4 regions of the Methylosinus sp. LW3 genome follow, and region 1 is predicted to be linked to each of the others. Evidence: predicted binding sites of a transcription regulator. Region 1 holds the regulator's gene; each other region holds the start of a gene.

Region 1 (7,500 bases):
TGGCCTGCGCCTTCATCGCGAGGCTGCGCTCGGGAATGCGCGTCTGGCCGGCGAAGGCCAGCGCGAAGCCCGGCCCATGCGCCTGGCCGTCCTCTATATTCGCGGTTCCTTTGACGATCTTGATGGTCGCGCTGGCGCGATCCACCAGCGAATGGCCGGAGCGAATATCCATCGCGCTCGACAAAGGCCGCTTGTCGACGCGGCGCAGCGCGCGCTCGAGATCTATGCCGCCGACCTCGCCCTCGCTCAGCGTGAGGCTGGCGCGGCCGTCGAGATCGCGCGTGATCTGCGCGACGCTGTCGCCAGTGGCGTCGAGCGTGAAATTGGCGTCCAGCGCGCCGCCGAGATCGGGCCGTGCGGCGAGGTCCCAGGCGAGCGCGCCGGCGTCGACCCCGGTCAGCTGCGCATTGCCGTGAAACTCCAGCGCGCCCGCCGCATTGGCGGCGAAAGTGGCGCGGCCCTTCACCGTCCCCTTATAGGCCTGCGCCTCGGCGAGCGAGAGCTCGAGCCTTCCGCCGCGCAGCAGCAGCGATAGAGCGGCGTCCTCGAGATTCAGCCGCAATATGCGGGCGCGCGTCGCCGAAAGGCGCAGATCGACATCGGCGTCCTGAATATTCGGCAGGACGAAAGCGTCGCGGCTCCATTGGCCGTCGGCGCCGGAGAGCGGCGGCAGATCGGCGATCATCGGCTTCAGCGACACGAAATTGCTGGCGAGAGTCGCATGGACGATGGGCTTTTCGCCCTCGTGCCGCAGCGCGAATGTGCCCTCGAACTCATTGTCGTCGGCCGAGAGCTTCACATCGGTCAGCTGAAAATCGCGCAGGCCGACGCTGGCCTTGGCGGAGAGCTGCACATTCTCGAAGGCGCCGGGCAGCGGCGCGCTCACCTTGGCGAGGCCGAGCGCATGGCGCAGCGAGGGCGAAGAGGCGTTGAGCCGCCCCATATAGCGCGGCTTGGCGCCGATCTGGCCGAAGCCTTCCGCCTCCAGCCGCACGCTGTCCGAATCGAGCCGCACAGTGACCGGCGTCTGCTCGCCGCGCAGCAGCGCGCCGGGCTTCAGCACCCAGAGCATGGCGCGCGGCCGCTCGCCGCCCCAGGAGAAAGCGGCGTCGAGCGTCGCCGGCGAGCCGACGGTGCGCCAATCGAGCGTCGCGTCAATGTCCTGCAGCGTTTCCTCGCCGCCCGAATATTTGAGCCTTGCGACGCCGGAGACGATGGAGACGCCGCCGAGCCGGGCGCGATCGGCCTTCTCGGCCGCCGGCGTCGAGGGCCGCGCCGCCGCGGCGCGCACAGCTGCGCCGGACGTGCTCATCGGCTTGCGATCGAGATCGACCTCTATGGCGGGGCGGATGAGCTCGATATCGGCGATTTCCAAACGGCCGGCCAGCAGCGGCAGCAGCAGCACATTGCCGTGCAGCCTCTCCGCCTCGATGGTCAGCGCGGCGGTGGGATCGGCGAAGGCGATGCTGTCTATGGTGATGTGCGGGCGCGGCAGCAGCGAGAAGGTCGAGCGGCCTTTGGCGGCGATGAACAGGCCGGATGAGGCGTTGAGCTGGCCCGAAATCTCCTCGAGCAGCGCATTGGTCGAGAAGGTCCAAGGCGCGAGCGCCGCGCCGAGCGCCACTGCGGCGACGGCGCCGAGAGCGATCAGCCAGCGGCGCGAGAGGCGCGGGAAAGGCAGGCGGCGGCTTTGGCCCAAGGGCTTGGATCCTTCGATTTCGCGCATCGGGCCGGTCGAGTGCGACATTCCATCGTCCATGTAGAAAAAAGCGGGCGGCCGCGGGCCGCTGGCGATGCAGCGCGCGCCCTCGGCGAGGGCGCGAGACGAGAACAACATGCCTTTATCGCTCTGCCGCTACGCGAAAAGGCCCGCGCGCCAAAAGCGCGCGAGGCCGGACCATGGCGGCAAAGGGCGGCGAGATCGTGGCGGCGCGAGGCCCTCAGTATTTGCGCAGAAGGCTGACCAGACGGCCTTGGATGCGGACGCGATCCGGCCCGAAAATGCGCGTCTCATAGGCCGGATTGGCGGCCTCGAGCGCTATTGACGCGCCACGCTTGCGCAGGCGCTTCAATGTCGCCTCCTCGTCGTCGATGAGGGCGACGACGATATCGCCGGTGTCGGCGCTGTCCTGCTTGCGCACCACGACGACGTCGCCGTCGAGAATGCCGGCCTCGATCATCGAATCGCCACGCACCTCGAGCGCGAAATGCTCGCCGCCGCCGAGCATATCCGGCGGCAGGCTGATGGTGTGGCTGCGATTCTGCAGCGCGGAGATGGGCGTGCCGGCGGCGATGCGGCCCATGACCGGAATCGCCACCTGCTGATCGGACTCGGGCTCGCCGGCCGGAACGGGCCGCACGCGGCCGAGCGCGCCCTCTATGACCGAGGGCGAGAATTTGCCGCCGCGCGCGGCGACGCGGGGCGTCGCCGATTCGGGCAGGCGCAGCACCTCGAGCGCGCGGGCGCGATTGGGCAGACGGCGGATGAAGCCGCGCTCCTCGAGCGCGAGAATGAGCCTGTGAATGCCGGATTTGGAGCGCAGATCGAGCGCGTCCTTCATCTCGTCGAAGGAGGGCGGCACGCCGGTCTCCTTCAGGCGCTCATGGATGAAGCGCAGCAGATCGCTCTGTTTCTTGGTCAGCATGGAAGCCCCCCGGCGCCGCCCGCCCGCGTCGCGCCACGTCCGAACCTAGCCATGATGGCGCGGGTTCATAAACAAATCATGAACGGGAGGATAGGCGTTCTCGGTGCGTTCCGCAAGGGAGACTCTTCGGCGGTCCTTGGTCAGGGAGCATGAATGCATTTCCAGTCAGAAACATCGTGATCCAAATCTATTCGGGCTCGCTGAGAACGCCATTCAAGCGATTTATCCCGACTGTTAATGACAAACCACTGCCCTCGGTCATTAACATTGTCCCGTCCCGAAGAACGGAATGGCCCCGCAATCACCCCGTTTTCATACCCCTTTGAGATGACGCTAAACTTGTCGGTATCACAAAACCAATCAGGCCAACCCAATTGCACGCCTCCAGGCACACGCTTGTTAATTTCATGCCAGTATTTTGCTACCCCTCCGCGAGGAGAAACTTTGTTTGGCGGGACCCCTAGTTGTTGTCTCACATACGCCTCATCGAACCACTCTTTCTCGACTACAACTTCTGCTGGCGGGAACATAAAAGCCTCGTTTGTTGATAACAATACATAAAGATCAGATCGTGAGCTAAAAAATAAAATAGTAGCCCCACTGTCAAAATGGGTCTGCGACGCCACATCACTCTTCTGAACAGCCCAATGCTCAACCGATAATTTTCCCCCAAACTCTTTAGCCGTGTCAAAAACTTCTCGGTCAATATTCGATAAGAAAAACCTATCTTTATTTAGCTGAAAAATGCCAAGAATTATTGCGGAAAAGACGGCGCCAGCCACGAACCATATCAGACGCCCCTTCATGTCATTTCGAGCAAGAAAAACTAGATACCCGGATGCCACGGCAGCGGCTAGGAGAACGACGGTCGCCGCGATAGGCAACCCTTCCCAGTAGGCGGAAACGAGGGCCGGCAACGAGGTTGCAAAGGGCCAAATTTGCGAACCGGCATTTATTATAACATCAACTATCCGTTGATGTGACGCCGTTGCGGGCTCAGATTCTCTAGTTTCCATTCGCTAAGAATAGCAGAGTTCTTGCTTGATTCGAAGAGTCGCTCACACAGGCTACGATCCTACGGTTCCGCCCCTCTACTGCGCCGCCGCCGCCTCCACCCCCAGCATCGGCCGCACATGCCGCGCGAAATCCTCTAGCGAGCGCAAGTTCTTCTCCGCATCCCGTGAGATCGGCTTCAGCAATATCGCCCGCGCGTCGGTCTCCTCGCGATAGGCGGCGATCTTCTCCGCCACTTCGTCGAAATCGCCGATCAGCGAGCGTTGCAGCAGCCCTTCCTCGGTCAGCGAGGCCGGCGCCGCGCCGTCCTGGCGGGCGAAATTGCCGCGCATGCGCTCGGCGAAGCGGGAGAGGAAGGGAACAGCCTCGGCCAGCGCCTGCTCGCGGCGCGGCGCGGCGAAATAGAAGCGCGCCATGGTGAAGCGCGGATCGCCCTCCGGTCCCGCGGCCTCGCGATAGATGCGCAAGGTCTCCTTGATCTGTTCTATGGGGAAAGGCGGGCCGGCCATCACGCCATGGCCATTGCGCGCGGCGTAGCGAATCGCCCCCGGCGTGGTGGTGGCGAGATAGGTGGGGATGGGCTTTTGCAGCGGGCGCGGCGTGAGGCTGAGGCCATTGGCCTCGTAATGCGCGCCGGTGAACGTCACTTTGTCTTCATAGAGCAGGCGGTTGACGAGGCCGAGCGCCTCCAGAGTCATCTCCCGCGTCGAATCCTTGCCGGCCCCGAAATGGCGGTTCTGCAATTCGAAAGGCCCGCCGCGCGCCACGCCGAAATCGAACCGCCCCTTGGAGAGCAGATCGATGGTGGCGACATCCTCCGCCACCTGAATCGGATTTCGGAAAGCGAGCAGCACCGCCGCCGAGCCGAGCCGTATCGTGCTCGTCACGCCGGCGAGATAGGAGAGAAGCGTGAGAATGGAGGGACAGGCGGCGTCCGGCTCGAAATGATGCTCGGCGACCCAGGCCTCCTCGAAGCCGAGCGCCTCGGCGTGGCGCACCAGGCGCGTCTGCGTCTCGAAGCAGCGCGCGAAATCCTGCTGCGGGTTTTCGTAAGTGGTGAAGACGCCGAACCGCATGGCGAGGGCCTCGAGATGCGCGCCGCCGATCCCATGCGCGCCTTGGCTATATACGGCAGTTACATATTGTCATACAGGATATGGACGCCGAAGGCCGCCCGCAAGCGCAAAAACATTGGCGTCGCGCGCGAATTTCGGTCGGCCGATAGAAAGCCCTCGTCCAATCCGGCGGATGGGCGTCATAATAGAGAAATCAAATAAAGCGACGAGAAAAACATATTGATCGATCATCGGCGCTGTGACGATTTTCCGATAGAAAGAGTTGAAAAAGTCGCAACGCTCGGCATTGTCGAAAACCAGCACGCGCCGCAAGGGCGCTCATCGCGAAAAAGCGGGCGCCGCGGGGGCGGCGTTCGGGGGACCGCTCACGACGCCGCAGAGGAAGCGCGGCTCGATTTTCGGAGGATTTCATGTCGGTAGCCGCTATGCCATCCCGGCAATTTTTCAGCCGGGAGCGCTCCATCGCAGCGCCCGGCTTCAATCGTTGGCTGGTGCCGCCGGCGGCTCTCGCCGTGCATTTGTGCATCGGCATGGCCTATGGATTCAGCGTGTTCTGGCTGCCGCTGTCGCGCGTCATCGGCGGCGCCGAGCCGAAGGCCTGCCCCGCGGATATGGGCTTTTTCGCCAGCGTCTTCGCCACGAGCTGCGATTGGAAGATCAGCATGCTCGGCTGGACCTTCACGCTGTTCTTCGTCTTTCTCGGCTCCTCGGCGGCGGTGTTCGGCCATTGGCTGGAGACCGCCGGTCCGCGCAAGGCGGGCCTGGCGGCGTCGGTATGCTGGTGCGGCGGCCTGCTGATCTCGGCGGCCGGCGTCTATCTGCATCAGATCTGGATGCTGTGGCTCGGCTCCGGCGTCATCGGCGGCATCGGCCTCGGGCTCGGCTATATTTCGCCTGTCTCGACGCTCATCAAATGGTTCCCGGACCGGCGCGGCATGGCGACCGGCATGGCGATCATGGGCTTCGGCGGCGGCGCGATGATCGGCGCGCCGCTGGCCGACAAGCTGATGTCCTATTACGCCGCTCCGGGCTCCGTCGGCGTGTGGCAGACCTTCGTCACCATGGCGGCGATCTATTTCGTCTTCATGGTCGGCGGCTCGCTCGGCTATCGCGTGCCGCGCGACGGCTGGAAGCCGGAGGGCTGGGCGCCGTCCACGACGGCCGCCAACAAGATGGTGACGAGCCGCCACGTACATCTGAACGTCGCCTGGAAGACTCCGCAATTCTGGCTGCTGTGGGCGGTGCTGATGCTCAATGTCAGCGCCGGCATCGGCGTGCTCGGCATGGCCTCGCCCATGCTGCAGGAAGTGTTCGGCGGCAAGCTCATCGGCCTCGACATCGGCTTTTCCGAGCTCGACGCGGCGCAAAAGGCGAAGATCGCCGCCATCGCCGCAGGCTTCACCGGCCTGCTTAGCCTCTGCAACATCGGCGGCCGCCTCGCCTGGGCGACATGGTCCGACAAGCTCGGCCGCAAGACCACCTACGCCGTCTTCTTCATCCTCGGCATTATTCTCTATTCGGCCGCGCCCTGGGCCGCGCAGCAGGGCAATATCGTGCTCTTCGTGCTGTTCTTCTGCGTGATCCTGTCCATGTATGGCGGCGGCTTCGCCACTATTCCCGCCTATCTCGCCGATATTTTCGGCACGCATTATGTGGGCGCGATTCACGGCCGTCTGCTCACCGCCTGGTCGACGGCGGGCGTGCTCGGTCCGGTGCTCGTCAATTATCTGCGCGACTATCAGCTCGACCACGGCGTCGCGCGTGACGCGGTCTATAATCAGACCATGTATATTCTCGCCGGCCTGCTCATTCTCGGCCTCATCTGCGATCTCTCGGTGCGGCCGGTCGCCGAGAAGCTGTTCATGACCGATGAGGAGGTCGCCGCGGAAAAAAAGACCAGCGTCGCCGCCATCGCGCAGGAAGAAAGAGAGCCGCACGCCGATTTCGAGGATTATGTCGAGGAAGGACAGGCTGCGGAAGCCGCTGCGGCCGAGGCGCGCCGCGCCGCCGCCGCGCAGAATGGCAATTCGCGCATTCTGCTCTTCGCCGCCTGGGCCGCCGTCGGCATTCCGCTCGCCTGGGGCGTGTCGATCACGCTGCAGAAGACCTTCGTCCTCTTCCACTGACGGAGGCCTCATGCGCGCGCGCAATCTTCTCGGCTTCGCGCTGGCGTTCTTCGCCGGCGCGGCGCTGGCCGACGGCCCGCCGCCGGCCATGCTGCAGAGCGAATTGAAATATGCGCCCGTGCCGATCTTTTCAGGCGTCAGCGCCGCGCCGGTCAGCGGCACGGCGACGCAGCCGGGCGCGCTCTATGCGCTCTCGGTGAAATATGCGGCCGGCGCGAAATCGCTGCCGCATACGCATCCCGATGCGCGCCTGGTGACGGTGATCTCCGGGCGCTTCTACGCCGGCGTCGGCGGCGAGCTCGACGAGAAATCGCTGCGCCTCCTCGGCCCCGGCGATTCCATCGTCGTGCCGGCGGAGACGGTTCATTTCGGCTGGGCGAAGGACGGTGAGGTCCTATTGCTCGAGACTGGCGTCGGCCCTTCCGGCGCCAGCCTGTGGCCAAAGCCCGCTCCACAGCGCTGATCGCCTTCGTGCTCTTCGTGTCTTCGTGGTAGATCGAAACCACAAGGACACGAAGGACGCCGAAGCTGCTCACCCTCCTCCATACGGCCGATTGGCATCTCGGCGCGCAGCTGCAAGGCTGGCCGCGCGAGGCGGAGCATCGCAAGGTCCTGCGCGCGCTGGTCGCCATCGCCGCC
Region 2 (7,500 bases), 2.5 Mb from region 1:
CAGGGGCGCCCTCTCGCCATCACGGGCCGTCCTCCCGCGGCGGAAGGTCGCGCGCGTCGATTTCCGCTTCCACGAGATCGCCTTCGCGAAGATCGCCTTCCGGGGCCACGGGCCGGAACTCCGAGCGGCTCGCCGCGACCGCCTCTATATGGCGTCCGATCTCCGGATTGCGCTGCGTGAAAACATGTAGGTCGAAAGCGTCGAGAATCAGCAGCTTTATCGGCGTCGCGGCGCGCACATTGGCGGTACGGCGCGTCTTGCGCAAAAGCGCGATCTCGCCGAAGAACTGCCCCTCGCCGAGCCGCGCCATCCCGCTCGGCAGCTCCACCTCCACCTCGCCGGCGGCGATGAAATACATGGAATGCGCCGGCTCGCCGCGGCGCACGATCAGCGCGCCCGCCGGCAGAGATTGCGCGCGCAAATAGCGCATGATCTCGGCGATCGCCGATGCGTCGAGCGTGGCGAACAGCGGCGCCTTGGCCACCATGCTCCAGGTGACGACGAATTCGCGCCGATGAATCTCCTCCGCGAAAGCGGTGGCGACGATGCCGACCGGCAGGCCCAGCATGACGAAGCCCATCACCATGGAGATTGCGGCGATGACGCGGCCCGCCGGCGTATGCGGCACCACATCGCCATAGCCGACCGTCGCAATGGTCTGGATCGCCCACCACATGGCGGCGGGAATGGAGCGGAAAGCCTCCGGCTGCGCGTCATGCTCGGCGATATGCATGGCCGTCGCCATGAACAGCACCACGCCGAACAGCACGATGCCGGAAGCGGCGAGCGCTTTGCGCTCGGCCTCCAGCACGGCGAAGATGGAGCGTATGCCCGGCGAATAGCGCGCCAATTTGAAGAAGCGCGCGAGACGCAGGAACAAGAGCACGCGGAGATCCGCGGCGATGATGACGGAAAGATAGAATGGCGCGATGGCGATGAGATCGACCAGCGCCGAAACCGAGCAGAAGAAGGCGAGGCGCGCGCGTCCGGGGCGCATCGCGGCATAGAGCGCATGGTCCGGCGCGCTCCAGATGCGCAGCGCATATTCGACGCTGAAGGCGGCGACGGCGACATATTCCACGGCGCGGAAGAGCGCGCCATAGCGCGCGGCGTGATCGGGATCGGATTCGAGGATCACCGCGCCGACGGAGAGAATGACCAGCGCCATCAGCGCGCCATGGGTGATTTGCGCGGCGCGGTCGCCGACGCCGCCGCTGTCGAGCAGAATATGGACGCGGCGACGGAGGCGGGACGGCGACTCCTCGGTCTCTGCGCCGCCTCGCTCGCTCACAGCGCCGCCTTGACCCGCAGCGTCTCCTCGATCGCTGTCAGCGCGGCTTCGAGCGCTGTGGCGTCGGGACCGCCGGCCTGGGCGAGATCTGGCCGCCCGCCGCCGCCCTTGCCGCCGAGCTTCTCGGAAGCGACGCGCACCAGATCGACGGCGTTGTAGCGCGCGGTGAGATCGGCGGTCACGCCGACGACGACGCCAGCCTTGCCATCGGCCGAAGCGTTGGCGATGGCGACGACGCCGGAGCCGATCGTCTTCTTGGCCTCATCGACCAGCGACTTCAAATCCTTGGCGTCTATTCCGCTGACCGCTTTGGCGAACAGCTTGACGCCGGCCACGTCGCGGATCGGCTCCGCCCCGCCATTGCCGCCGCCGCCCATGGCCAGCTTGCGCTTGGCGTCGGCGAGCTCGCGCTCCAGGCTCTTGCGCTCCTCGATCAGGCTCGCGAGCCGGGCGGGCGCCTCCTCGATGGAGGCGCGCACGAGTGCGGCGATCTCGCGCAGCGCCTTGGCCTCGGAAACGAGCTGGGCGCGGGCGCCTTCCGCCGTCTTGGCCTCGATGCGGCGCACGCCGGAGGCGACGGCGCCCTGCGAGACGATGCTGATGAGGCCGATGTCGCCGGTGCGGCGCACATGGGTGCCGCCGCAGAGCTCGACCGAAAAGGCGCGATCGACGTCGACGGGGGCATGGCCCATGGCGACGACGCGCACCTCATCGCCGTATTTCTCGCCGAACAGCGCGCGGGCGCCGGAGCGAATGGCCTCGTCCTGGCCCATCAACCGCGTCTCGACCGGGGCGTTGTCCTGCACCACCTCATTGGCGATCTGCTCGACGGCGGCGATCTCTTCCTCGCTCAGCGGCTTGGGATGGGTGAAGTCGAAGCGCAGCCGATCCGGCGCGACGAGCGAGCCCTTTTGCGCGACATGATCGCCGAGTACGCGGCGTAAAGCCTCGTGCAGAATATGCGTCGCCGAATGATTGGCGCGCACGGCGTTGCGACGGGCGTGCTCGACTTCCAGCTCGAGGGCGAGGCCGGGGACGAGCGCGCCCTCCTCCACCACGCCCTCATGGACGAAAAGGCCGTGAACCTTCTTTTGCGTGTTGGTGACGCGAAAGCGCACGCCCTTGGCGCGCATGACGCCCATATCGCCGATCTGGCCGCCCGATTCGGCGTAGAAGGGGGTCTGATTGAGCAGCACGGCGCCGCGCGCGCCGGTCTCGAGCCGGAACGTTTCCGCCCCTTCATGGAGAAGGGCGACAATCTGGCCCTCAGACTTCTCCCGGTCATAGCCGAGAAATTCGGTCGCGCCGAGACGTTCCTCGAGCGCAAACCAGACGGCCTCGGTCGCCGTCTCGCCGGAGCCGGCCCAGGCCTTGCGCGCCTCAGCGCGCTGGCGCTCCATGGCTTTCTCGAAAGCCGGCTTGTCGACAACGATCCCGCGCGGGCGCAGCGCATCTTCGGTGAGATCGAGCGGAAAGCCGTAAGTGTCGTAGAGCTTGAAGGCGGTCTCGCCGGAAAAGCTCGCGCCTGCGGTCAGCGAGGCGCTCTCCTCGTCGAGGATGGAGAGACCGCGCGCCAAAGTCTGGCGGAAGCGTGTCTCCTCGGTCAGCAGCGTGTCGCGAATGAGGCTTTCGGCGCGCGTCAGCTCGGGATAGGCGAGCCCCATCTCGGAGACGAGGGCGCCGACGAGCCTATGCATCAAAGGCTCGGCGGCGCCGAGAAGCTGCGCGTGGCGCATGGCGCGGCGCATGATTCGGCGGAGCACATAGCCGCGGCCCTCATTGGAGGGCGTCACGCCATCGGCGACGAGGAAGGCCGAGGCGCGCAAATGATCGGCGATGACGCGATGGCTCGCCGCCTGCGGTCCGGCCGAATCGACGTTGGTGGCGTCGGCCACGGCGCCGATAAGGCGGCGGAAAAGATCGACCTCGAAGACCGAATGCACGCCCTGCAACAGGGCGGCGATGCGCTCGAGACCCATGCCTGTGTCGATCGAGGGCCGTGGCAGCGGCGCGCGCTCGCCGGGCGCGGTCTGATCATATTGCATGAAGACGAGGTTCCAGAATTCCAGGAACCGGTCGCCATCCTCGTCCGGGCTGCCGGGCGGGCCGCCGGCGACGCTGTCGCCCTGATCGAAGAAAATCTCGGAGCAAGGGCCGCAAGGGCCGACGTCGCCCATGCTCCAGAAATTATCGGCCGTGGGGATGCGGATGATGCGATCGTCGGAGAAGCCGGCGATCTTTTTCCACAGCGAAAACGCCTCATCGTCGTCGTGATAGACAGTGACCAGCAGCTTTTCGCGCGGCAGGGCGAGCTCGCGGGCGACGAAATTCCAGGCGAGCTCGATCGCGCCTTCCTTGAAATAATCGCCGAAGGAGAAATTGCCGAGCATCTCGAAGAAGGTCAGATGCCGGGCGGTGTAGCCGACATTGTCGAGATCATTGTGCTTGCCGCCGGCGCGCATGCATTTCTGCGCCGTGGTGGCGCGCGCGTAATGGCGCTTCTCGAAGCCGGTGAAGACATTCTTGAACTGCACCATGCCGGCGTTGGTGAACATCAGCGTGGGGTCGTTCTGCGGGACGAGCGGCGAGGATGCGACCTTCTCGTGTCCATTGCGCGAGAAATAGTCGAGGAAGGTCGAACGGATCTGGTTGACGCCACTCATATCGGTTCTTGTCGCCCGCTTGTTCGGCACAAATGGCCATCGAACGCGCGCTCGGCCGTAACCGTCGCTGGGAAAAGGAAAAGGCCCGGCGCGAACCGAGCCCTTCTAGAGCATTTGTCCGCGAAGTGGAACAGGCCGCGCGGATCGCAGAAGGGAGTGATGTTCTGGAGTCTCCGTGGGGGAACCCAGCCCCGGACGGCTGCGCCGTCCGACCCTTCCCTCAAAGGGTGGAACGTCCTCGCTTCACCTTCGGCGATCGCCCGACTCACTCCTCGCCGCCAGCGCCATCCTCCTCGCCGCCGGCGTCGAGGATGCGCTCGGCGATGAGGCCCGAATTCTCGCGGATCGCCTGCTCGATCCGCTCGGCGGCCTCTTTGTTCTGCCTGAGGAAGGTCTTGGCGTTCTCGCGGCCCTGGCCGAGACGCTGGCTGTCATAGGAGAACCAAGCCCCGGATTTCTCGACGACGCCGGCCTTCACCCCGAGATCGACGAGCTCGCCGACCTTGGAGATGCCCTCACCATACATGATGTCGAACTCGACCTGCTTGAAAGGCGGAGCGACCTTATTCTTGACGACCTTGACGCGGGTCTGGTTGCCGGTGACCTCGTCGCGGTCCTTGATGGAGCCGATGCGGCGAATGTCGAGCCGGACGGAAGCGTAGAATTTCAAGGCGTTGCCGCCGGTCGTCGTCTCCGGCGAGCCATACATCACGCCGATCTTCATGCGGATCTGATTGATGAAGATGACGAGCGTGTTGGAGCGCGAGATGGAGGCGGTGAGCTTGCGCAGCGCCTGGCTCATCAGCCGCGCCTGCAGGCCGGGCTGCACGTCACCCATCTCGCCCTCGATCTCGGCGCGCGGCGTCAGCGCGGCGACCGAATCGACGACGAGCACATCCACCGCGCCGGAGCGCACCAGAGTGTCGGTGATCTCCAGCGCCTGCTCGCCCGTGTCCGGCTGCGAGATCAGCAGCTCCTCGAGATTGACCCCGAGCTTGCGGGCGTAGACCGGATCGAGCGCATGCTCGGCGTCGACGAAGGCGCAGACGCCGCCCTTCTTCTGCGCCTCGGCGATCACATGCAGCGTCAGCGTCGTCTTGCCCGATGATTCCGGCCCGTAGATCTCCACGACACGGCCGCGCGGCAGGCCGCCGACGCCGAGCGCGATATCGAGCCCGAGCGAGCCGGTGGAGATGGTCTCGATCTCGACGGCTTTCTGATTCTTGCCGAGCCGCATGATCGAGCCTTTGCCGAAGGCCCGCTCGATCTGCGACAAAGCGGCGTCCAGCGCCTTGGTCTTGTCCACGGAGGTTCCTTCCACGAGGCGGAGATTGGCTTGGCTCACGGCGATGATTCCTTCTGGCACAGGCAGGGCGGCAGGCGCAACGCAAGATGCGGCCCGGGAACGAAAGAGCGGTGAAAGACTTGCGAGGATCAGGCGATATCGGACGCGAAGATCGGATGGGCAGATTGTATCGCATTTGTTCTCTTCGCCAAGTTCTTTTTTTGTTCCGCATAATTTTTCCCCGCTCCCGCCCGCCGGGCGCGAGCCAAGGGCAGGCCGGGCGCGCGCCAGGGGAAGGAACCGGCTTGAAGTCCGCGAGTTCCTCGGCGTAAGGGACCGCAGCCGGCTCCCGGCCTATTTCTCACGATCGACAGCGGAGTTTCGACAGCCCATGAGCGACACGCGCGCGCCTTCCCGTCCCGACGCCGTTCTCGATTCCGCCGATCCGCGCTGGGCGCGGCTGCATCGGCTGATCGACACGCATTCGCTGCTGCGCGGCGATTTCACGCTCTCCTCGGGCCGCAAGAGCAATTATCTCTTCCAGCTGCGCCAGACGACCATGCTGCCGGAGGGCGCGCATCTCATCGCCGATATCGTCGTCGACTATATGAAGGCGCAGGGAATAAAGGGCGTCGGCGGGCTGGCCGTGGGCGCCGTGCCCATGGTGGCGGCCATCGCGGCGGTGAGCTTTCCCAAGGGCGCGCCGGTCGACGCTTTCTTCGTGCGCAAGGAGGCCAAGGGCCATGGCGCCAAGGAGCGCATCGACGGCTATGTGCCCAAGGGCGGCGAGGCGCTGATCGTGGACGATGTGGCGACGACGGGCGGCTCTATATTGGAGGCCATCGCCGGCATGGTGGAGGAGCACCCGGAGGCGAGAGCGACGCGCGCGCTGGTCGTGATCGACCGTGAGGAAGGCGCGGCGGAAAAGCTCGCCGAAAAAGGAATCACGCTGGTGTCGATTTTCAAGCGCGGCGATTTCACCATATAGGCATTGCATGCCGTCGTTTCGGAGGTAGAGCCATGAATCGCGCGACGCCGATGTTTCTAGCCTTCCTCGCTTGCGGAGGCGTCGCGGCGCCGGCGCTGGCGCAATCGAGCGATCCTGCGGCCGGGCGGCGTCTCGCCGCCTCGCTCTGCGTCGAATGTCATCGCATCGACGAGAAGACGCCGGCCAAGGACGAGGCCGCCAAGGCGCCCAGCTTCGTCGATGTGGCGCGCATGCCCTCGACGACCGAGCTGGCGATCAAGGTTTTTCTGCGCAGCTCGCATCGGAACATGCCCAATCTCATCCTCACGCCGGATGAGATCGACTCGCTCTCCGCCTATATCGTCGGCCTCGCGCCCAAGCGTTGAGGCGTCACGGCTTCGGGCATTCGGGCTGCAGAAATTTCGCGTCTATGGTGAAGCCGGAGCGCTCGCGCGTGGCGCCGCTCTTTTGCGTGAGCGTCGTCTTCGATTGCGCGCGATACCAGCTCGAGAAATCGCCGGTGAGCAAGAGGCTCGTCACCTCGCGCGCGCCATGGAGATCGCATGAGAAGGTGACGATGACCTCGCCGCCTTGCGCGGATTCGACCGTCGGCTTCGTGCAATTGTCCTGCGGAGCGCCGAGGATGCCGTCGCCCGCTTCGATGCAGACGTCATGCGACTGCAGTCCCACGTCCGGCGATATTGTTTTTATGCGCCAGAGACCGGGCCGACGCTGCGGCAACTCGTCCGCTCGCGACGAGCGCGCGCTCGCAATGACGGAGAGAGACAAAGTCACTGCGAGCATCGCGAGATATGGCGCGCGACGATAGATGCGGAGGTTCAACGCTTCGCCTCGATCACGTATGATTTTTTTTGCGGCGCAGAATATGTGGCGCGCGCGTTTGCGAGGCAACTCGTTTTCAATGTCGGGCGCGCATTTTAAGAATAGCTCCCGCGCGCGCCGCCGCTTTTTCCCGAATGCGTGACGCGGCCTCCCGAGAGAGGCCGCGTGACAGTGAGCGTCAGGCCTGGCCGGCGGCGCCTTGGGCCTTGGGAATACGCAGCACCTGGCCGGGATAGATCTTGTCGGGATCGGAGAGCAACGGCCGATTGGCGGCGAAAATCTCTTCGTATTTTCCGCCCTTGCCCTGGCCATATTGCGTCTCGGCGATCTTCCACAGCGTGTCGCCCTGGCGCACCTTGTAGAAGAAGGATTCCGTTTCCTGCTTACCGACGACGATATTGCTCTCGACCTGCGAGACGCCCTTGGTGTTGCCCACGGCGAGCACGATCTT
Region 3 (7,500 bases), 2.1 Mb from region 1:
AATCCCGAGCGCTGGCGCTTCGATCCCTTTTCCGGCGAGATCGCCGACGGCAAGATTTTCGGCCGCGGCGCCTCCGATATGAAGGGCGGCATCGCCGCCTTCGCCGCCGCCGCAATCGATTATGTGAAGGAGCATGGCGCTCCCAAGGGCGCCATCTCCTTCCTCATCACCGGCGACGAGGAAGGCCCCGCCGTCAATGGCACGGTGAAGATGCTCGATTGGGCGAAAGCGCATGGCGAGGTCTTCGACCATTGCATCGTGGGCGAGCCGACCAATGTCAAAGAGCTCGGCGACACGATCAAGATCGGCCGGCGCGGCTCGCTCAACGGACGCCTCACCGTGCGCGGCAAGCAGGGCCATTCCGCCCATCCGCATCGCGCCGACAATCCCACGCCCGCCGTGGCGCGCATCGTCACCGCTCTTTCGACTCATGTCTTCGACGAAGGAACGGAGCATTTCGACCGCTCCAATCTCGAGGTGACGTCGATCGACATCGGCAATCAGGCGGCCAATGTCATCCCCGGCGAAGCGCGCGCGCGCTTCAACATTCGCTTCAACAATGTGTGGACGCTGGAAACGCTGCAGGCGGAAATCCGCCGCGTGATCGAGACGGCCGCGGGGGGCGCGAAAGTGGAGGTGGAGTTCCTGCCCTGCAATTCTCTGCCCTTCCTCACAGCGCCGGGCGATTTCAGCACGCTGGTCGCCGGCGCGATCGAGGAGATGACGGGCCGCCGTCCGGGCCTTTCGACCAGCGGCGGAACCTCGGATGCGCGCTTCATCACGCGCGATTGCCCGGTGCTGGAGTTCGGCCTCCTCAACGAGTCGATCCATGCGGTGGACGAGCATGCGTGCGTCGCGGATGTCGATGGGCTGACGGCGATCTACAAGCGCATCATCGAGACTTATTTCACGCGCTGAGGCCCCGAAACAACAAAGGTTCGCGCTCCCTTCTCCCGCGCAGGGGGAGAAGGTGGCCCGACGAAGTCGGGTCGGATGAGGGCTCGCGCCGCCACAGCATTATCTACAATTCAGAGCGCAGCAAACCCGCAGCGGCCCTCATCCGACCTCGCTTCGCGAGGCCACCTTCTCCCACAAGTGGGAGAAGGGGAGCACGCCCTCACTGCGCCAGCGCCTGCGCCGCCGGCACGGCGAGCGTCCATTCGAAGCCGTCGGGCGGAAAGCCGATCGTCGCCTCGCCGCCCAGCGCCTGCGCGACGAGGCGCTTGATGACCTTGTGGCCGAAGCCTTCGGACGGCGCCTCGGAAACAACCGGACCGCCGAACTCGCGCCACTCCACCACAAAGCGCCCGTCCTCGAGGCGCCAATGCAGCTCAATGCGCCCGTCCGGCTGCGCCAGCGAGCCATGCGTCAGCGCATTCACCGAAAGCTCGTGCAATGCGAGGCCGATGTTCTGCGCGGCCTCCGGCTTCAGCATAAGATCGGGACCGCCGGCGCGCGTCTGCTCCTCGACGCAGCCGACGTCGAGACAATAGGACAATTGCGCGCGCGCCAGCTCGACCATGGATGCGCCGCGCCAGTCCTGCGACACGAGAAGATCATGCGCCATGGAGAGCGCCTGCAGACGCGCGGCGAATTTGCGTTGGAAATCGGCGAGCGAAGGCGCGCCCGCCGCCGTCTGCCGCGCCATGGCCTGCACCACGGCGAGAAGATTTTTGGAGCGATGCACCAGCTCGCGCAGCAGCACATGGACATGATCCTCGCGCCGCTTGCGATCGGTTATGTCGCGCGCCGTGCCGATGATGCGCGCGGCGCGTCCGCCTTCGAAGAAAGTGCGGCCGCGCACCGCGATCCAGCGCTCGACGCCGTCGGTCTGGCCGATGACGCGATATTCCGCCTCATAATCGCCGAGCTCGCCGGGATCGAGCGCGGCCTGAACGGCCTCGCGCGTCTGCGCCTTATCGTCCTTGTGCTTGTCGTCCTTATGCATCGCATTGCGGAAAATCTCGAAGCTGCCCGGCGCATCGTCCGGCAGCGCCCAGAGCGCGCGCACGCGCGAATCGAGATGCACCTCGCCGGTGACGAGATCCCAATCCCAAATTCCGGTGAGGCTCGCGTCGAGCGCCATGCGCATGCGCTCGAGCGCCAGAGCTTCGTCGCGATCGTCCCGCCGCTGCGGCGCAGACGACTCGCTTCTTCCGTCGATGTCCGTCAAGCTCGACCTCTCGACGCCCGCCGCCCGCTTCGAGTGGCGCGGACCATAGCCCAATGGCCTCCGGCGGGCGAGAAAATCATTTCCAAATCACTCGTCGCCAATGCGCTCCCAATGCGCTCCATTGCACGAAACGGTAAACGTCGCCGCCCGGGCCGCGGTTCCCGCGTCACACATCCAATTCCGTGGCGAAAGCGGCGCGCTCCTGAATGAAGGCGAAACGCGCCTCTGGCTTGGCGCCCATCAGCCGCTCGACGCAATCGGCGGTCTCCTCGCGCTCGTCGCCGGCGATCACGACCTTGAGCAATGTGCGCTTCTTGGCGTCCATCGTCGTTTCCTTGAGCTGCGCCGGCATCATCTCGCCGAGGCCTTTGAAGCGGCTCGTCTCGATCTTGCCCTTGCCGGTCAGCACTTTCTTCACCAGCTCGTCGCGATGCGCGTCGTCGCGCGCATAGACGGTCTTGGCGCCTTGCGTCAGCTTGTAGAGCGGCGGCACGGCGAGATAGAGATGGCCGCCGTCGATGAGCTTGGGCATTTGCCGAAAGAAAAAGGTGATGAGCAACGACGCGATATGCGCGCCGTCGACATCGGCGTCGGTCATCACGATGATCTTGTCGTAGCGCAAATCCTCGTCGCGATAATGCGAGCCGATTCCGCAGCCGAGCGCCTGCACCAGATCGGCGAGCTGCTGATTGGCGGCGAGCTTCTCGCGCCCCGCCGAGGCGACATTGAGAATCTTGCCGCGCAAAGGCAGCACGGCCTGGCTGGCGCGGTCGCGCGCGGCCTTGGCGGAGCCGCCAGCGGAATCGCCCTCGACGATGAAAATCTCCGAGCCTTGCGATGACGTATTGGTGCAATCGGCGAGCTTGCCCGGCAGGCGCAATTTGCGCGTCGGGGATTTCCTGGCCTGCTCCTTCTCGGCGCGTCGGCGAAGCCGCTCCTCGGAGCGCTCCACCGCGAAATCGAGGAGCTTGGTCGCCTGCGACGGCGCGCCGGCGAGCCAATGGTCGAAAGCGTCGCGCACCGTCCCTTCGACGAGGCGCGAAGCCTCGACATTCATCAACCGCGTCTTGTTCTGGCCCTGGAATTCCGGCTCGCGAATAAAGACGGAGATCATCGCCGCCGACTGGCCCATGAGGTCCTCGGCCGTCACATTGGCGGCGCGCTTGGCCTGGCCGATGCGCTCGGCGTGATCCTTCAAGCCGCGCAGCAGAGCGAGGCGAAAGCCCGCCTCATGCGTGCCGCCGTCCGGCGTCGGAATCGTGTTGCAATAGGAGTGGGAAAAACCGTCCTCATTGGAGAACCAGGCGATGGCCCATTCGAGCGAGCCATGGCCGCCCTCGCGCTGCACCTTGCCGACGAAGGGCTGATCGGCGACCAGCTCCTTGCCCTCGGTCTCGCGCGTGAGATAATCGCGCAACCCGCCGGGGAAACGCAGCACGGCCTCGGCCGGCACATCCGAGCCCGGCTCGATCAGCGCCGGAGCGCAATGCCAGCGAATCTCGACGCCGCCGAAGAGATAGGCCTTGGAGCGCGCCATGCGGAACAGCCGCGCCGGGCGCCAATGCGTCGCCGGGCCGAAGATTTCCGCGTCCGGCTTGAAGCGCACCTTAGTGCCGCGGCGATTGGCGATGCGGCCGAGCTTTTCAAACTTGCTGGCGACGAGGCCGCGCGAGAAGACCTGACGATAGAGCTGCTGCTCTCTGGCCACCTCGACCTCAACCCTCTCCGACAGGGCGTTGACTACGGACACGCCGACACCATGCAGGCCGCCGGAGGTTTGATAGGCCCCCGAATCGAATTTGCCGCCGGCGTGCAGCATGGTCATCGCGACTTCGAGCCCGGTCTTGTCCGGAAACCGCGGGTGTCGATCGATCGGAAAACCGCGGCCATTATCCACGACGGTGAGCCAGCCCCCCGGCTCGAGCGTCACCTCTATGAAGCTGGCGTGGCCGGCGACGGCCTCGTCCATCGCATTGTCCAGCACCTCGGCGAAGAGGTGATGCATGGCGGCCTCGTCCTTGCCGCCGATATACATGCCGGGTCGCCGCCGGACCGGCTCCAGCCCCTCGAGCACCTCGATAGAGGCGGCGTCATATTCCGCCGGCGCCTTGGGCGCTTTCGCGGCGGGAGCGGCGGCGGCGGGCTTGCGCGGAGCACCGCCGAAGAGATCATCGGATTTGGCCATGGAGGGATTTTAGCGATTCGCGAGGGGGAGCGCGAGGGGGTATGAGAACATACAATGAACTTCTTTGAATTGGGACGTCCGCCTATCTCGCGCTCTGCCTGTTCCAGCCGACCAGAACGAAAGCTGCGCCGGACCTGGAGAAGAATCGGGTTGAGGTTTCCTCATCCTGAGGAGGCGGCGCAGCCGCCGTCTCGAAGGACGAGAAAACCGTCAGCGCCGCCTTCTGGAGATCGCCCTCGTGCTTCGAGACGGTCGCTTCGCGACCTCCTCAGCATGATGGCGAGGGGGATTGCCCTTCGCGCGCCCGCCTCACCCAGCAATTGATCGAAAATCTCCCAGCGGCAAATGCGCTCGCGCAGCGCGTCGGCCGCACCTCGTGAAACGCGGCGGAGGGAAAAGCGACGAGACGATCATAGACCGGCGCTATGTCCGCAAAGCCGTCCAGCGAAAAGAGCCGCAGCGCGCCGCCCTCGAAACGCTTGGGCAGCGCGTGAAAATAATAGACGAGCGTGAGCGCCCGCACGCTGTCGTGTCCGTCTGGCCGCGGCGGCGCATCGGCGTGGCGCTTGAAGAAGCCGCCATCGCCATAGCGCACCATCTCGATCTCTTTTTTCGTTTCGGACGGCAGACAAACATTCAGCTCGCGCGTCAAACGCGCGAGAACCACATCGACCGATGCGGCGAAAGCCGCGCGCAGCGGGCCGAGCTCGAGAAGATGCGAAGAATCGCGCACCGACGTATCGACGCGCGCCTCGCGCTCGGCTGTATAGAAACGCGATTGGTGAAATTCGCTCTCATGCTCCAGCGCGAATTGCATCAGCTCGCCGGCGCGCGCCGCGCCGAGAAAGCCGTCGATGACGACATGCGCAGGCGTGGCGGCGGCGGTCATAGGCGCATCCATTGCGGCGACAGAAGCGCTCGATAGAGCACAGAAAGCCGCACCTTAAAAAGCCGCGCCGCGCTCAGCCATGCAAAGCCGCGAAACGCGCCTTTCGCTCGGCGAAACGCGGCGATACGAACTCGACCAGCGCTGCGCCCGCCATCTCTGGACGCCCGCTGTCGAAAGGCGGCGCCGGCGCATATTCGATCGACAATTGGATCGCGCGCGCGACCTGCTCGCCAGCGATATCGGCTGCGAGCGTCAAAGCGAAATCAATGCCCGCCGTCACGCCGCCGCCGGTGACGACACGGCCGTCACGCACGACGCGCGCGGCGTCTGGAACGGCGCCGAACAATGGCAGAAGATCGCGCCAGGCCCAATGGCAGGCGGCGCGCTTGCCGCGCAGCAGGCCTGCGGCGCCGAGCAGCAGCGAGCCGTTGCAGACCGAGGTCACATAGCGCGCGCCTTCCGCGAGCCGCGCGATCTGCTCGAGAAATTCGCGATCGACCGACGCCGCCTCGACGCCGGGGCCGCCGGGAACGCAGAGGAGATCGCAGCGCTCCACGCCGGCGAGCATGCGCGTCGAGCCGAATTCGAGTCCCGTGTCCGAAGCGACGCCGCCGCCCTCGCGCGAGGCGACGACGACCTCCGCGCCGGTCAGCCGCGACAGCACCTCGAAAGGCCCGGTGAAATCGAGCTGGGTGAGACGCGGAAAAATCGCGAAGACGATGCGAAAGCTTTGGTCGGACATTGCGAGCCTCCCCTTGTTGACGAAGGCAGAGTAGCGCCGCTAGGCTCTGTCTCAAATGACGGTTTTCCAACTTTTTCGGACAGAGCCATGAGCGCGCGGATCATCGCTCTGCTGATCTTCGAGGATTTTCAGATTCTCGACGCCGCGGGTCCGATCGCCGCATTCGAGATCGCCGCGCGCATCGTCCCCGGCGCCTATGCGATACGGACCATCGCCGCCGCGCCCGGCCTCGTGCGCTCCTCTTCCGGCGTCGCCATTGCAGCCGCGGGCTTCGCCGCGGCGCGACGCTGCGACACGCTGCTGATCGCCGGAGGCCTCGGCACGCGCGGCGCCGCCACGGACAAAGCAACGCTCGCTTTCGTCGCCCGCGCAGCGACGCGCGCGCGACGTGTGGCGAGCGTGTGCTCGGGCGCCTATGTGCTGGCGGCGGCCGGGCTGCTCGACGGCCGCAGAGCCACGACGCATTGGAGCCGCAGCGGCGATTTTCAGCGACGTTTTCCGAAGGTTCGGCTGGAGCCGGATTTGATCTTCGTACGCGACGGGCCGATCTGGACCTCCGCCGGAATCACCGCGGGGATCGATCTCGCGCTGGCGATGATCGACGACGATCTCGGCGAGGATATCGCGCGCGCCGTGGCGCGGCAGCTCGTCGTCTATCATCGGCGCCCCGGCGGCCAATCGCAATTTTCCGCGCTGCTGGAATTGGAGAGCCGGCAAGACAAATTCGCGACGCTGCTGCGCTGGGCGAGCGAGCGTCTGCAACATCGCCTCACCGTGGAGGAGCTTGCCGAGCAGGCCGCGATGAGCCCACGCAATTTCGCGCGCGCCTTCTCCCGCGCGACCGGCGCGACGCCGGCCAAGGCGATCGAGCGCCTGCGGCTCGACCGAGCGAAGAGCGCGCTGGAGAGCGGCGCCGACGCGATCGAGCAAATCGCGCGCGACAGCGGCTTTCGCGATCCAGAACGAATGCGACGGGCGTTTCTGCGCGTTTACGGGCAGCCGCCGCAAGCGTTTCGGCGTGGGGGGCGGAGCCGGGCATGATTTTGTTCCACACGTTTGGGGCGGCTGATATATTTCCGCGCACTGACCTTGATGACCTTGGGATCGTTCGAATGGATGAAAAGGCATTTTCTGCGGCAATCGAGAAATTAAATCATGCTAATAGAAAGCTCAGGGATATGGAAGCGGCCAAAACTTTAGATCAACTTGCTTTGCTCTGGGAAGAATTTCTGATAGCGCAGAATGGCGTGTACACACGCTTAAAAAAGGCGACCGAGCTTGGAAGCGCCAAAGGCTGGTTTGACAGAATATCAAACGAGCGTAGTTCAGATGAGCTATTGAGATACCTTCTGCACGCCAGAAACGCAGCGGAACATGGAATTGAAAGGATTACCAGTCAGGAACCAGGAAACGTGACGCTTAACAGCGAACCAGGAAAACCTCTGCATATCAAACGTCTTGAAATACGATCTGGCCATGATGGCATGAGAATAATTGGAGATAGGGAAACG
Region 4 (7,500 bases), 1.9 Mb from region 1:
CGGCGCCGGGCTGGGCCGTGGACGGCAGGAAGTTTCCGCCCTGCGCCGGCGTCCCGGCGGGCGGCTGTCCATGCGGCGCCGGCGCCTCGGGCGCGCCGCCGGCCGCTGGTGTGGGATGCGGTCCGCCGAGATGCGCCGGCGCTCCATTCGAGCCATTGGGCGGAAGGTTTTGGCCGCCGCCGGCTGGCGGGGTCGCGGAATGCGCCGGCGGGGCGGGGACGGCGGGCGAGGCGGGAGGCTGCTGTCCAATAGCGGGCGTGACGATCGGAGCGGCCGGCGCGATGCGGGCGGCGGGCGCGCCGGCGCCGGGGCCATGGTCGCCGCTCGGGGCGGGAACAGGGGGCCGGCCGGCCGCGGGAGCGCGATTCTCATGCGGGATGGACGGCGAGGGGCTCTGGGCGGCGGCCGGATTGGCGGGCGCGATCGGATGGGGAATGGGGATGGCCGCAGGCGCCGCCGTAGGATGCGGCGGCGGAGCTTGCCGAATCGGCGCGGCCTGCTGCGGCGGATGGATTATGGCGGGGGCGGGCGGGGCCGGCGGCGCCGCGCGCAGCTGCGGGCGCGGAAACGGCGGGGCGCCGGCTCCGGGATAGGGGGAGGGCGGCGGCGCGGAGGGCGCATGCTGAATGGGCGCCGGATGGAAAGGCGCCGCGGGCGGGGCCGCCGGGGCTGGGTGGGGAGCTGGCGCCGGTTGGGCCGGCCGCTGCGCCGGGGGGCGCTTTTCGTGATTTGGATCAAAGCCTTGCGGCGCGGCCTGCGCCAGCAATAGGGCTTCGCTGGCCGCGGCCGGCGCAATTCCGGCTTGCGGGCCGAGCGCCAGCGACGGCGTCATCAGCCCCGCGAGCAGCAAATTTTTTCGTCTCGACATTGTGTTCTCCCGACAAGGGCGTGAGCCATCGCAATCCCCGCGCTGCCGTTGTGACCTGCGCGCGGGGCGAAATTTTTTCTTTTTTGTGGCTATGGCGGCGCGCGCCGTCAGATCGCCTCGCGATCGCCATTCGCGCGGCGGCGCGCGGCGTCGATCGCCTCGAGGATCGTCCTCGACAAGGCGTCGAACTCGACGGGCTTGGTCAGCAGGAAATCGACCCCGGCTCCGCGCGCGGCGCGCTCGTCCTCCTCGAGCGCGCTGGCGGTCAGCGCGATGATCGGCAGCCGCCGCGCGCCCATGCGCGCCTCCTCCGCCCGAATGAGGCGCGTCGCCTCGAGGCCGTCGAGCTCGGGCATGAAGACGTCCATCAAAATGGCGTCGAAGGGCCGCAGCCGCCCGCCGATGGAGGAGCGCGCCAGCTCGACGGCGCGCGCGCCATCCTCGACGCGCGTCACCAGCGCGCCGAGCTTCTCGAGATGGCGGCAGACGATCAGCGCATTGACGTCATTGTCCTCGACGACGAGCACGCGCCGGCCGGCGAGCGTGCGCTCGGGCGCGACGAAATCCTCGTCGTTGCGCGTCGGCGGCGGGGCGGCGGACAGGCGCTCGACCAGCGAGGCGGCGCGCACCGGCTTCACCAGCCAGCCGTCGAAATGGCGCAGCGCCGCCTCGCCGAAGGCGCGTCGCTCCATGGGCGAGAACATCAGGAACACGCGGCCGGCGCCGGCGCGGCGCGCCTCGTCGGCGAGACGCTCGGTCGCCTCCTCGCCGAAGGCGCAATCGACGATGACGGCGTCGAAACGGCCATCCGGCTCGCCGTCCAGACGGCGCGCGCCATGCGTCTCCTCCCGCGCGATCTCGGTCTGCGCGCCGGCCCCGCGCAGGATCTCGGCCATGAACGGCCCTTCGAAGATCGTCGGCGAGACGATCAGAACGCTCGAGCCGGCGAGCGGCCGCTTGCGCTCACGCGTGCGGTCGTCGAAGAGGGCATGCGGCCCGCGCGGCAGGGTGAAGGCGAAGATCGCGCCGGCGCCCGCCGCCTCCTCTATCTCCAGCCGGCCGCCCATCAGCGCGGCGAGATGGCGCGAGATGGCGAGGCCGAGGCCGGTGCCGCCATGGCGCCGCGTCGACGAGCCGTCGCCTTGCTCGAACTCCTCGAAGATGATCTCGCGGGCCGCCGGCGCGACGCCCGGCCCCGTGTCGGCGACGCGAAACAGCAGCGCGCCTTTGGCGTCGCGCTCGACGCGCAGGCCGACGCCGCCGCTCGCGGTGAAGTTCACCGCATTGCCGGCGAGATTGACCAGCACCTGGCGCACGCGCGCGGCGTCGCCGGCGACGATCTCCGGCGCGTCCGGCGCGATATAGCTCGCGATCTCGAGATGCTTGGCCTGGGCGCGCGGCGCCAGCAGCTCGACGACGCCCTCGACGAGCGGCGCAAGCGCGAAGGGCTCGACCGAAAGCTCGATCTTGCCGGCCTCGATCTTCGAGAAGTCCAGAATATCGTCGATGAGCTGGGCGAGCGAGCGGCCGGAGGCGGCGATCGCCTCGACATAGCTCGCCTGCTCGGCGTCGAGCCGCGTCGCCGCGAGCAATTGCGCGAGGCCGAGCACGCCATTGAGCGGCGTGCGAATCTCATGGCTCACCGTGGCGAGAAAGCGCGATTTGGCCTGGCTTGCCGCCTCGGCGCGGTCGCGCGCGGCGGCGGCGGCGCGCAGCTCCCAGATTTCGTCGCGCAATCCTTCTAGCTCTGTCTCGACCGCGCGGCGGCGGCGCGCCCGGCGCGCGCGCACGAGCCATAGCCAGACGCCCGGCGCGAGAGCGGCGAAAAAAGCGAGAACGACAAAAACGCAAGGAGGAACAGCGGGCATGCGGGATGGTCCAGAGCCATTCGACGAAGATGCAATTATTTCACGGCAATCCACAGAAAAGTATGAATTGGGCTCAGGCGGCGACGCGGGCTCCGGCGGAGCCGCCGCGATAGGCGAGAGCTTCGGCGAGATGGCGGCGCGCTATGGCGTCCGAGCCGTCGAGATCGGCGATGGTGCGAGCGAGCTTCAGCGCGCGATGGAAGCCGCGCGCCGAGAGGCCGAGGCGCTCGGCCGCCTCGCGAATCAGCGCCGTTCCGGAGGCGTCGAGCGCGGCGGCTTTTTCGATCGCGCTGGCCGGCGCGCTGGCGTTGGTGGTGGAGCCGGGAAGGCCGAGAGCCGCATAGCGTCGGCTTTGGCGTTCGCGCGCCGCGGCGACGCGCGCCGCCACCTCGGCCGAGCCTTCGGCCGGCGGCGGCAGCACGAGATCGGCCGCCGAGACCGCCGGAACCTCGATCCTGAGGTCGAAACGGTCGATCAGCGGGCCAGAGAGCCGCGCCTGATATTGGGCGATGCAGCGCTCATTGGGCTGGCGGCGGCAGGCGAAGCCCGGCTCCAGCGCATGGCCGCAGCGGCAGGGGTTCATCGCCGCGACGAGCTGGAAGCGGGCCGGATAGACGGCGCGATGATTGGCGCGGGACACGGCGACCTCGCCGGTCTCCAGTGGCTGGCGCAGGCCATCGAGCGCCTGCGCCTGGAACTCCGGCAGCTCGTCGAGGAACAGCACGCCATTATGGGCGAGCGAGATCTCGCCCGGACGCGCATGGGAGCCGCCGCCGACCAGCGCCGGCATGGAGGCGGAATGATGCGGCGCGCGAAACGGGCGCCGATCGGTGAGCTCGCCGCCGGCGATCTCGCCCGCGACGGAATGGATCATCGAGACTTCCAGAAGCTCGCGCGGCGACAATGGCGGCAGAATGGAGGGAAGGCGCGCCGCCAGCATGGATTTGCCGGCGCCGGGCGGGCCGTTCATCAGGAGATTATGGCCGCCGGCCGCCGCGATCTCCAGCGCCCGCTTGGCGCTCTCCTGGCCCTTTATGTCGGAGAGGTCCGGCAGCGCCGTCGCCGCCGCGCGCACGGCCGGCTCGGGCCGCGAGAGCGCCTGAACGCCTTTGAGATGATTGACGAGCTGGATCAGCGAGCGCGGCGCGATCACCTCCATGTCGCTCGACGCCCAGGCCGCCTCCGGCCCGCATTGGCGCGGGCAGATGAGCCCATGGCCGCGCGTGTTGGCGGCGACCGCCGCGGGCAGAACGCCGGCGACCGGCGCGATGGCCCCGTCGAGCCCCAATTCGCCGAGCACGGTGAAGCCGTCCAGCGCATCCGAGGGGATGGCGCCGATCGCCGCCATCACGCCGAGCGCGATCGGCAGATCATAATGGCTGCCCTCCTTGGGCATGTCGGCCGGCGCGAGATTGACGGTGATGCGCTTGGCCGGCAGGGCGAGGCCGGAGGCGACGAGCGCCGCCCGCACCCGCTCCCGCGATTCGGCGACCGCCTTGTCGGCGAGGCCGACGAGGGTGAACACGACATTGCCGCTGGCGATCTGCACCTGAACGTCGACGGGCTTGGCCTCTATGCCCTCGAAGGCGACCGTCGCGACTCTGACCACCATGACGAAAGCTCCGAGACCCCGATATCGCTCTGACGCAAACGCCGCCATAGTAGACGCGCGATTTCGCCTCCGCAAGAACAATATGAGAACGAAAATTGGCCATGCTTCGGCAACCGGCCGCTAACCGGCGAGAGCTAGTCTGAGGCCGGTTTTGAGGATCGGCAATTTCAGCTCTCGCGGAAGCGTCGCCATCGTGCGGCCGCGCTCTCGTGAGCTAAGAGCGCTTTCCGATCGGACGGGGCCGTTCGATCGATCAGAAATTCGCGCCGGGGGATATCGCCCTCGAGAGCGCAAAGGGCTTCGCCCGAGAGATGGGGTCGGCGATATGTCTCAGAACAAACGGATGACGAGGGCGCTCGGCGCCGCGGCTTTGGCGCTGGCGATCGGCTTCGGCGCGCCGAAGGCGCAAGCGGCCGAATGCGGACGCAATGGCGAGGGATTCGAGGCCTGGCTCAGCAGCTTCGAGAAGGAAGCCGCCGCGGCCGGAATTTCCAAGGCGGCGATCGATTCGTCGCTCCGCGACGTCTATTACGACCGCTCGGTGATCTCGCATGATCGCGGGCAGAAAGTGTTCCGCCAGACATTCGAGCAATTCTCGGCGCGCATGGCCAATTCCTTCCGCGTGAGCAAGGGACGCGCGCTGCTGCAGAAGCATGCGGCGCTGTTCAAGCGCATCGAGCAGAAATATGGCGTGCCGGGGCCGGTCATTGTCGCCATCTGGGGGCTGGAGACGGATTTCGGCTCTTATCTCGGCGACTTTTCGACGATTCGCGCGCTGGCGACGCTCGCCTATGATTGCCGCCGCGCCGACAAGTTCCGCGCCGAGCTGCTGGATGCGCTGCGCATCGTGGAGCGCGGCGATCTCGATCCCGCGCAAATGCGCGGGGCCTGGGCGGGCGAGATCGGCCAGACGCAGTTCATGCCGTCGTCCTATCTGAAATTCGCAGTGGATTTCGACGGCGACGGCAAGCGCGATCTCGTTCACAACACGGCGGATGTGCTCGCCTCCACCGCCAATTTTCTACATGGCTACGGCTGGAAGCCGGGCGCGGGCTGGGACGAGGGCGAGCCGAATTTTCCGGCGCTGCTCGAGTGGAACAAGGCGAAAGTCTATTCCAAGACCATCGCCCTGCTCGCCGATAAGATCAAAGGCGCGAGCGACACGCGCTCATCAGGAATAGACGCTCCGCGATCATCGGGAATAGATGCTCCGCGATGAGGCGGCCGCTTTTCGGCATGGTCTGCGGAGGGCTTACTCCGCCGGCTCGGCGTCGGCCGTCTTCAGCGAATGGATCGGCCGGTGCCGTAGATAGATGAAGAACATGGCGATGACGCCGACGCCCATGAGCAGATAGAGGGGCAGGGTGCGCATGAAGCTCTTGCCCACGGAGAAGGGGAAGCGCGACACCCAGCGCTCGCCATGGTCGCCGGTCACGGTCACTATGCCGACGAAATAGCCCGCGTCGGGAAAGTCGTGCTCGAAATTGATCGTGCCGGTCGGATAGGTTCGCGGACCGCGATAGGCGACGGTCACAGCGTCTAGGTCGGCGTTCTCTTTCTCCTCGCTGCCGATATCCCTGACGATTCTGATCTCCACCGCCATGTCGCGCAGCTCGTCCTGCTCGGCGTCGAGCGCGATGATCGTGTGGCCGGTCGCGGGAATATCCTCGCAGAACTCATTCTTGGAGGCGTCCGGCAGATAGCCGGTGAAGTTCATAATGTCCGGCCCGATGAACAGCCGGCACCGCCCCTCCGCGGAGCCGAGCCGGCCATGGGCCGAGGCGGGGGCCGCGGCGCCGAGAAGCGTCAGCAGAAGGACGAGAAGAACGGGCGGCGCGGAACGAGTCGCAGGACGCAGAAACCCATCGATCGACCGCCAGAACGGGGCAAGACCGCTGTCGGACATGATGATTCCCCCATGGATCATGTGTTGCGGGCCTCGTTCCGTGGGCGCCTTCGCTCCGACGACGAAGCGAGAGCCGGTTCGGCCGACCCGGTCGCTCGCCGCCTGCGACAATGCGGCATGTTAGCGCATTCTCACGGAGCGGCAAGAGCGTGAACGGGCTCGGCTTTTGTCCGCCTCCCGGCATAGAATTGCGGCCCGTCGCGAGTCCTATACTGCGCCTTTTGCTTGCGTTTTGCTCGGCATGGCGTGAACTTTGCCGCATTGCGCCCGCGGACTCTTGTTTTTCCGCGGGCCGCACGCCATATTCGACGGCGAGGACCGCGCCGATTGGCCGGATAGACCGGGCCGCGCGGCCTTTTTCGAGAGGATGCTATGTCCAATTTCGACCGCAACACGAGCTTCGGCTACCGGGGCGGGGTCTCCAGAGCCGGCACGGCCGAGATCGACCAGGGCCTGCGCGCCTATATGCTCGGCGTCTATAATTATATGGTCCTGGGTCTCGGCGTCACCGGCGTCGTCGCGCTCGGCACGCATATGCTCGCCGTGGCCAAGGAAGGCGGGCGGCAGATCGCGCTCACGCCTTTCGGTCAGATGCTCTACACCAGCCCGCTGAAATGGGTGGTGATGCTGGCGCCGCTGGCCTTCGTGTTCTTCCTGGGCTATCGCGCCGACCGCGTCTCCGCGGCGACGGCTCGCAACCTGTTTCTCGCCTTCTCGGCGGTGATGGGCTTGTCATTGTCGTCGATCATGATCGTCTTCACCGGCGCGTCGATCGCCAAGGTGTTCTTCATCACCGCGGCGGCCTTCGGCGGCCTCAGCCTCTATGGCTATATGACGAAGCGCGATCTCTCTGCCTTCGGCTCCTTCCTGGTGATGGGCCTGTGGGGCCTCGTGCTCGCGAGCCTCGTCAATCTGTTCTTCCAGAGCAGCGCGATGCAGTTCGCCTTGTCGATCCTGTCGGTGTTCATCTTCGCGGGCCTCACCGCCTGGGACACGCAGTCGATCAAGGACGGCTATTATCAGAACGCCGGCTATGGCCAGGAGATGGTGCAGAAGCAGAGCATCTTCGGCGCTCTGTCGCTCTATCTCGACTTCATCAACATGTTCCAGTCGCTGCTCTATCTCTTCGGCGAGCGCAACGACTGATCGGACGATCGATCCGATCCGGGATAAAGGAAGGCCCCGCTCCGGCGGGGCCTTTTCTTTTGCCGGGCGCGCGCCAATTCGCTCAGTCGCGCACCAATTC

Evidence for each region. The regulator LexA, encoded in region 1, represses DNA repair genes until DNA is damaged. The targets are predictions, from matches to a motif close to TGTTCNNNNTGTGTTCNG.
Region 2: recA (recombinase RecA) is a predicted target of LexA. The motif match lies at 5,451-5,468, and genes of this name have one in related genera.
Region 3: parE (DNA topoisomerase IV subunit B) is a predicted target of LexA. The motif match lies at 4,402-4,419, and genes of this name have one in related genera.
Region 4: METLW3_RS0114950 (YifB family Mg chelatase-like AAA ATPase) is a predicted target of LexA. The motif match lies at 4,422-4,439, and genes of this name have one in related genera.

The regions. Positions count from the first base shown of each region.
Region 1 covers NZ_AZUO01000001.1:1,095,257-1,102,756, reverse strand. The annotation lists gene METLW3_RS0105420 (AsmA family protein) at 1-1,837, opposite strand, end outside; gene lexA (transcriptional repressor LexA) at 1,941-2,645, opposite strand; gene METLW3_RS28115 (hypothetical protein) at 2,786-3,451, opposite strand; gene METLW3_RS0105410 (LLM class flavin-dependent oxidoreductase) at 3,737-4,735, opposite strand; gene METLW3_RS0105405 (hypothetical protein) at 4,805-5,047, opposite strand; gene METLW3_RS0105400 (OFA family MFS transporter) at 5,146-6,861, shown strand; gene METLW3_RS0105395 (cupin domain-containing protein) at 6,872-7,324, shown strand; gene METLW3_RS0105390 (exonuclease SbcCD subunit D C-terminal domain-containing protein) at 7,357-7,500, shown strand, end outside.
Region 2 covers NZ_AZUO01000001.1:3,605,274-3,612,773, forward strand. The annotation lists gene METLW3_RS0118085 (cyclic nucleotide-gated ion channel) at 20-1,291, opposite strand; gene alaS (alanine--tRNA ligase) at 1,288-3,954, opposite strand; gene recA (recombinase RecA) at 4,220-5,299, opposite strand; gene pyrE (orotate phosphoribosyltransferase) at 5,631-6,227, shown strand; gene METLW3_RS0118105 (c-type cytochrome) at 6,260-6,592, shown strand; gene METLW3_RS0118110 (DUF3617 family protein) at 6,597-7,010, opposite strand; gene lysM (peptidoglycan-binding protein LysM) at 7,228-7,500, opposite strand, start outside.
Region 3 covers NZ_AZUO01000001.1:3,227,732-3,235,231, forward strand. The annotation lists gene dapE (succinyl-diaminopimelate desuccinylase) at 1-918, shown strand, start outside; gene METLW3_RS0116110 (sensor histidine kinase) at 1,118-2,173, opposite strand; gene parE (DNA topoisomerase IV subunit B) at 2,340-4,358, opposite strand; gene METLW3_RS26975 (2OG-Fe(II) oxygenase) at 4,627-5,247, opposite strand; gene METLW3_RS0116125 (DJ-1/PfpI family protein) at 5,321-5,989, opposite strand; gene METLW3_RS0116130 (GlxA family transcriptional regulator) at 6,089-7,030, shown strand; gene METLW3_RS28320 (hypothetical protein) at 7,027-7,500, shown strand, end outside.
Region 4 covers NZ_AZUO01000001.1:2,994,190-3,001,689, reverse strand. The annotation lists gene METLW3_RS0114960 (OmpA family protein) at 1-868, opposite strand, end outside; gene METLW3_RS0114955 (ATP-binding protein) at 976-2,736, opposite strand; gene METLW3_RS0114950 (YifB family Mg chelatase-like AAA ATPase) at 2,810-4,348, opposite strand; gene METLW3_RS0114945 (lytic murein transglycosylase) at 4,674-5,567, shown strand; gene METLW3_RS0114940 (hypothetical protein) at 5,601-6,254, opposite strand; gene METLW3_RS0114935 (Bax inhibitor-1/YccA family protein) at 6,627-7,400, shown strand; gene METLW3_RS0114930 (DUF2794 domain-containing protein) at 7,483-7,500, opposite strand, start outside.